2 regions of the Stenotrophomonas sp. LM091 genome follow, and region 1 is predicted to be linked to the other one. Evidence: riboswitches for the same ligand, from Rfam matches in the RefSeq annotation. Region 1 holds a riboswitch; the other holds the start of a gene.
The links. A riboswitch is a leader RNA that binds a small molecule or an ion and turns the genes downstream of it on or off. The one in region 1 is predicted to bind glycine.
Positions count from the first base shown of each region.

Region 1 (3,399 bases):
TGGGAAGAACACTTTGATGCGCTGGTCCGGTCCCTCGGTCTTCATGTTGGCCACGTCGGGCGCGGCGAAGACCATGCGGATCAGCGAGGGGGAGAGAACCGTGCGCTGCTTCAGCGCGACGTCGAACAGGCGGTAGGTCTGCTGTGCAGCCATGCAATCACCCTGGGTTGCGGCGGACATGGGGTCCGCAGGGGAGCGTAGTGGCTGTCGTGATGCACGAACTGGCTGGCGAGCGAACAGGATACGCCGCGGCGAAGCGTAAGCAACCGCGCCACGCCTGCATTCTGTGCAGGCGGGGCGTGCGTGTGGCTCACTCGATCGGCGTGAGCAGGTCGCGGCGGCGTTCGCAGTGCCGCTCCCAGTACCAGAAGCTGCCGCCGATGGCGAAGAAGCCTGCGTAGCCCAGGGCCAGATGCAGCGGGTTGCTGCTGAGCATCGGGGAGACCACGCCGGCCACCACGGTGTTGATCATCAGCTGGATGAACATCTGCATGGACGAGGCCAGGCCGCGCTGATGCGGATACATGTCCAGCACGGCCAGCGCCAGGATCGGGAAGATCAGCGCCATGCCGACACCGCCAAGGAAGATCGGCATCACTGCCCACGGCAGCGCGATCTGCGGCACCGACACCACGTAACCGACGTTCAACAGCGCCGAGACCGCACACAGCCCGAACCCGATCGCGATCTGCCGCTGCGCGGTGAGCCGGCCCGCCATCCGACCGGACAGGAACGAGCCCATGGTCATGCCGCCGATGGTGGGGATGAACAACCACGCAAAGCCGCCCTCGCCCAGTTGCAGATGCTGCATCACGAACACCGGCGCGGACGCGATGTACAGGAAGATGCCGGAGAAGTTGAAGGCACCGGCCGCGGCCAGACGGAGCAGGCGCGGGTTGGAGCCCATGCGGGCATAGCTGCGCAGCAGCGCGCGCATCGACAGCGGCGTGCGGGCCTCGACCGGATGGGTTTCGGGCAGCCACTTGCCGGTGGCCAGCAGCAGCACCACGCCGAACAGCACCAGGAACCAGAAAATCAGCGGCCAGTCGCCGCCACCGAGCAGGATCCAACCGCCGATGATCGGCGCGATCGCCGGTGCGACGCCGAAGATCATCGAGACCTGGCTCATCAACCGCTGCGCGTCGGCACCGTGGTACAGATCGCGGATCACCGCACGGCCGACGATCACGCCCACGCCGGCGGTCACGCCCTGCAGGGCGCGGAACACCAGCAGCGTGGTCATGTCGCGCGACAGCGCGCAGCCGATCGAGGCACCGATGAACAGCACCAGCCCGCCGATGATCACCCGCTTGCGGCCGAACGCATCCGACAGCGGGCCGTGCGCCAGGCTCATCAGGCCATAGAACAGCAGGTAGACGCTGATGGTCTGCTGCACTGCGACCTGGTCCACCTGCATGCGGTCGCCCAACAGCAGGAAGGCCGGGAATATGGTGTCGATCGAGAACGGACCGAACATCGCCAGGCCTGCGAGCAGCAGGGCCAGACGGCGGGTCGAGGGTGAGGCGGGCGTCATGCGGGCTTCCGTCAGCGGCCATGCGCACTGCACGGCGGGCGCCTGGCCCGGAACGGGCGGCGCCAGATGAATACGAGGATCCAGTGATCATAGGCCTTTGCCGCCCCCGGCACCATGCCCGGGCGCGCTTTCCCGGCGCTGCGCGGCCCCGTATTCATGTGCCGGAAAGGCCCAGTGGCCGAAAGCGCTGGGCTATAATCGCCTGGCTACATGGTGGGAGAAGCGGCGCTTTGTTTTGAAGCACCCGCTGCCGAAGGCGCAACGCCCGTAATCGCTCAGGCCCGATACCACCCGTACCAAAACTCTGGAGAGACCGGCGAGTGCCGGCGCCGAAGGGGCACGAAGCACGCCGATGCGCGCTTCCAAACTCTCAGGCAAAAGGACAGAGGGGCACCCAGGAAGACCGCAAGGTCCGGTGGATCGCTGTCGCCCGCGACGCGCCCTGGCCCGGCCGCCTTCCGAACGTGCGTGCCCACTCTCCGAGATGCCAGCCATGTCCCAGAACACCCCTACCCTGCGCGAGCTTGAACACAGCCACGCGTTCGTCGAACGCCACATCGGCCCCAACGACGCCGAAATCGCGCAGATGCTCGACGTGGTCGGCCACACCTCGCTGGACGCGCTGACCGATGCGATCGTCCCGGCCGGGATCAAGTCGCCGGCCCCGCTGGCCCTGCCCGAGTCGCTGACCGAAGTGCAGGCACTGGCCAAGATCCGCGCCATCGCCGACAAGAACCAGGTGTTCCGCACCTTCATCGGCCAGGGCTACTACGGCACGCTCACCCCGAACGTCATCCTGCGCAATGTGCTGGAAAACCCGGCGTGGTACACCGCCTACACCCCGTACCAGGCCGAGATTTCGCAGGGCCGCATGGAAGCACTGATCAACTTCCAGACCCTGTGCGCGGACCTGACCGGCATGGAGATCGCCAACGCCTCGCTGCTGGATGAAGCCACCGCCGCCGCCGAAGCGATGACCCTGGCCAAGCGTTCGGCCAAGTCCAAGTCCGATACCTTCTTCGTGCACGACGCGGTGCACCCGCAGACGCTGGAACTGCTGCGCACCCGCGCCGAGCCGATGGGCATCGTGCTGCGCGTGGGCACCCCGGCCGAGGCGATGGAAGCCGAGGCCTACGGCGTGCTGCTGCAGTACCCGGACACCTTCGGCCATATCGGCGACTACAAGGCGCTGGCCGATGCCGTGCACGCCCGTGGCGGCCTGGTCGCGGTGGCCACCGATCTGCTTGCACTGACCCTGATCGCCGCCCCCGGCGAATGGGGCGCGGACATCGTGGTCGGCAACTCGCAGCGGTTCGGCGTGCCGTTCGGCTTCGGCGGCCCGCATGCCGCCTTCATGGCCTGCCGCGACGCGTACAAGCGCTCGATGCCGGGCCGCCTGATCGGTGTCTCGGTCGATGCGCAGGGCAATGCCGCCTACCGCCTGACCCTGCAGACCCGCGAGCAGCACATCCGCCGCGAGAAGGCCACCTCCAACATCTGCACCGCGCAGGTACTGCTGGCCGTGATGGCCTCGATGTATGCCGTGTACCACGGCCCGGAAGGCCTGACCCGCATCGCCCGCCGCACCCACCGCCTGGCCAGCATCCTGGCCGCCGCGCTGCGCGGCGCCGGCGTGAATGTCGGCGAGCATTTCTTCGACACCCTGCACGTCAAGGATGTCGACGCCAAGGCGATCCACGCCAAGGCCGCCGCGGCGCGCATCAACCTGCGTGCGATCGACAGCGACGCGGTTGGCATCAGCCTGGATGAAACCACCACCCGCGCCGACATCGTCGCGCTCGGCCAGCTGTTCGGTGCCACCGTCGATGTCGATGCCCTCGACGCCGCCACCGCCGATGCCCTGC
Region 1 covers NZ_CP017483.1:1,024,503-1,027,901, forward strand. Annotated here, with positions in the region: gene BIZ42_RS19965 (siderophore-interacting protein) at 1-153, opposite strand, end outside; gene BIZ42_RS04600 (multidrug effflux MFS transporter) at 311-1,534, opposite strand; glycine riboswitch at 1,829-1,930, shown strand; gene gcvP (aminomethyl-transferring glycine dehydrogenase) at 2,019-3,399, shown strand, end outside.

Region 2 (3,399 bases), 700 kb from region 1:
CCGAGATCGCAAGGCATACCCTGCGCAATGAGTTCCGCCATATCGATCCCGCCTCGGCCAAGGTGCGCCTGGTCGAGGCCGGCCCGCGCGTGCTGTCCACCTTCCCCGAGGTGCTCTCGCTCAAGGCGCGCCGCCAGCTGGAGAAACTGGGCGTGGAAGTGCTCACCGGTACGCCGGTGAGCGACATCAACGCCGAGGGCTTCCAGCTGGGCGAGCGCTTCGTCGAAGCGCGCACCGTGGTCTGGGCCGCCGGTGTCGCCGCCTCACCGCTGGCGCGCACGCTGGAGGTTCCGCTGGATCGCGCCGGCCGCGTGCCGGTGCAGCCCGATCTCACCTTGGACGGTCACCCGGAGATCTTCGTGGCCGGGGATCTGGCCGCATTGACCCAGGCCGATGGCAAGCCGGTACCCGGCGTTGCCCCGGCAGCCAAGCAGATGGGCAAGCACGTGGCGACCACGATCCAGGCGCGCCTGTCCGGCAAGCCCGTGCCGGGCCCGTTCAAATACCAGGACTTCGGCAATCTGGCGACCATCGGTCGCATGGCCGCGATCGTCCACCTCGGCCGCCTGCAGCTTTCCGGCGTGCTGGCCTGGTGGTTCTGGCTGGCCGCGCACGTGTTCTTCCTGATCGGCTTCCGCAACCGCGTGGTGGTGCTGCTGAACTGGGCAGTGGCGTACTGGAGCTACCAGCGCAGCGCGCGGATCATCTTCGGCGATGCGCAGGATGATCGCCGGCCGAAGCGGCCGCCGACGCCCTGAGTGGTCGAGCGGCCACGGTGGCAGCCAGCCATGCCGGGCTGCCACACGGATGGGCCACTCAGCCCTGCGACAGACAGCCCCAGCCATCAACCTGGCCGCTGTAGGAGACCGCCTCGCTGGCGAGCAGCCCTTCGAAACCCGAGATGTTCTGGTGGGTCGGCAGCATCAGCGGATGCACCACCACCTGCCACGGGTATTCCTCGTTGCCCTCGTACGCGGCCAAGGACACCTTCTGCTCGTTCTTGAGCAGGTGCACGGCGAAGGCGATGGCCACGTCCTGGGTCGGGAAGATCAGCGCGAAATCCACCTCGCGCGGAATCGACAGGTCGTCGCCATCCTGCAACATGTTCCAGAGCACATCGCCATTCTCATCTTCCGGGTACAACGACAGATCGCGGGACATGGCACTCCAGGGCTTGGGCAAGCGGATAAACGAACGGAGATCGATGGTATGCCGCCGGCGAAGGCCCGAACAACCAGTACGCAGGGCTACATGGGATCGGGCAGCGCCAACCACGCCAGCTTGCGCTCGCGCGGTTGCCGCTTGAGCTGCCATTCGGCCTTCGACGCCGCGGCCCGGTCCGGGTAGGCGCGCATCGCCAGCACCCTCACCGGTGGGTGGGCCCGGGTGTATTTGGCCCCTTTGCCGGCGAGGTGGGCCTGGAAGCGCGCCTCCACGTCGTTGCTGATGCCGGCGTAATAGCTGCCGTTGCGGCATTCAAGCAGGTACAGGTACCAGAGGGCGGGTTCAGCGGGCATACCGGGATTATCCCCCGGCGCGGGCCCGGCGGCTGCTAGAATCCGCCCCGGATGCAGGAGAGAGGCGCCGCGCTGGCGCCCGCCGAAGGCGCAGGCTCCCATAATCGCTCAGGCCGGTGGCTCGATACGCCACCAACCATGCATCCGACACGCCGATCTGGAGAGAGGTCTTCAATGACCCGCCGAAGGGGCACGTGGCCTTGGCCACCGAACTCTCAGGCAAAAGGACAGCGGGAGCGGCAACGGAATCCCACCCTCATGACAGTGCAGCGGCGCTGGCGTGATGCGTGTGCGTTTCCGTCCCCGCCTGACGTGCTTTCCGGAGCCACCCCCATGCTGCTCTCCTTGATCTACCTCATCGCCATCTCGGCCGAAGCCATGACCGGCGCGCTGTCGGCCGGCCGCCGCCGCATGGACCTGTTCGGCGTGGTCATCATCGCCTGCGTCACCGCGCTCGGCGGCGGCTCACTGCGCGACATCGTGCTCGGGCATTACCCGCTGGGCTGGGTGAAGCACCCGGAGTACCTGGGCTTCACGATCTGCGCGGCGCTGATCGCGACCTGGGTGGCGCGCTGGATGCACCACTTCCGGCGCACCTTCCTGGTGCTCGATGGCCTGGGCCTGATCGCGTTCACCCTGATCGGCTGCGCGGTCGCACGCGAGGGCGGGCACACCGTGCCGATCATCCTGATCGCCGGCATGCTGACCGGTGCGTTCGGTGGCGTGCTGCGCGACGTGCTGTGCAACGAGGTGCCGCTGATCTTCCAGAAAGAACTGTATGCCGTGATCACCCTGCTCACCGGCGCGGCCTACCTGACCCTGCTGGAACTCGGCGTGTCGCTCAACGCGGCCACGCTGTGGTGCCTGGGCGGCGGCTTCCTGTTCCGCCTGCTGGCGATCCACTTCAAATGGGAAATGCCGAAGTTCGTGTACCGCGACGAGGTGCATTGACGCACGCGCAGGCATGACCAAGGTCACGGGAGCTTGAGCGGCCTGGCCCTGTATCATGGCGCTCCCGTTCCAATCGAACGGCATCCAGCCACGCGGCGGTGTTCCACCCGCTGCCCCGCCAGACACCCTCTCCCCCGTTGACCTGCCGCACTCGGCCGGTCCCCATGGACGCACTGCTCCGGTGGAGGGTGCGCAGGATGCGTATGTCCGCTTCAACGCCCGCCTCGTCTCGCCGTCGTTTCGCCAAACCGCTGTTGATCGCTGCCGCCGTCGGCCTGGCCGCGATCGCCGCATGGAAGCTGCTCTCGCCCGCGCCTGCCGCCAGTCCCGCCGGTGGCCCGCAGCCGACCCCGGTGCGCGTGGCCACTGCGACGCAGGAAGACCTGGTGGTGCGCCTGAAGGCGCTCGGCACGGTGACCCCGCTGCATACGGTGAGCCTGCGCAGCCGCGTGGATGGCGAACTGCTGCGGCTGGCGTTCTCCGAAGGCCAGCACGTCAAGGCCGGCGAGCTGCTGGCCGAGATCGACCCGCGCCCGTTCCAGGTACAGCTGTCGCGTGCGCTGGGCACCCAGCAGCAGAACCTGGCCGAGCTGGACAACGCCGAGAGCCAGCTCAAGCGCTTCACCGAACTGCAGACCAAGCACTTCGTCTCCGCGCAGGACCTGAGTGATCAGCAGAGCAAGGTGCGCCAGCTGCAGGGCCGTCGCCAGACCGACCAGGCGGCCGTGGATGAAGCGCGCCTGCAGCTGCAGTACACCCGGATCACCGCACCGGTGGCCGGGCGCATGGGCCTGCGCAACGTGGATGTCGGCAACCTGGTGCGCAGTGGCGATACCGAGCCGCTGGCCACGATCACCCAGACCACGCCGATCAGCGTGCTGTTCACCGTGCCCGAGCCGGACCTGCCGGCGGTGGTCGCCGCCGCCCGTGC
Region 2 covers NZ_CP017483.1:1,721,996-1,725,394, forward strand. Annotated here, with positions in the region: gene BIZ42_RS07560 (NAD(P)/FAD-dependent oxidoreductase) at 1-758, shown strand, start outside; gene BIZ42_RS07565 (ribonuclease E inhibitor RraB) at 817-1,161, opposite strand; gene BIZ42_RS07570 (GIY-YIG nuclease family protein) at 1,248-1,517, opposite strand; glycine riboswitch at 1,562-1,644, shown strand; glycine riboswitch at 1,665-1,756, shown strand; gene BIZ42_RS07575 (trimeric intracellular cation channel family protein) at 1,851-2,468, shown strand; gene BIZ42_RS07580 (MdtA/MuxA family multidrug efflux RND transporter periplasmic adaptor subunit) at 2,672-3,399, shown strand, end outside.
Region 2: linked by a shared signal. The riboswitch ahead of BIZ42_RS07575 (trimeric intracellular cation channel family protein) and the one ahead of gcvP (aminomethyl-transferring glycine dehydrogenase) in region 1 are both predicted to bind glycine.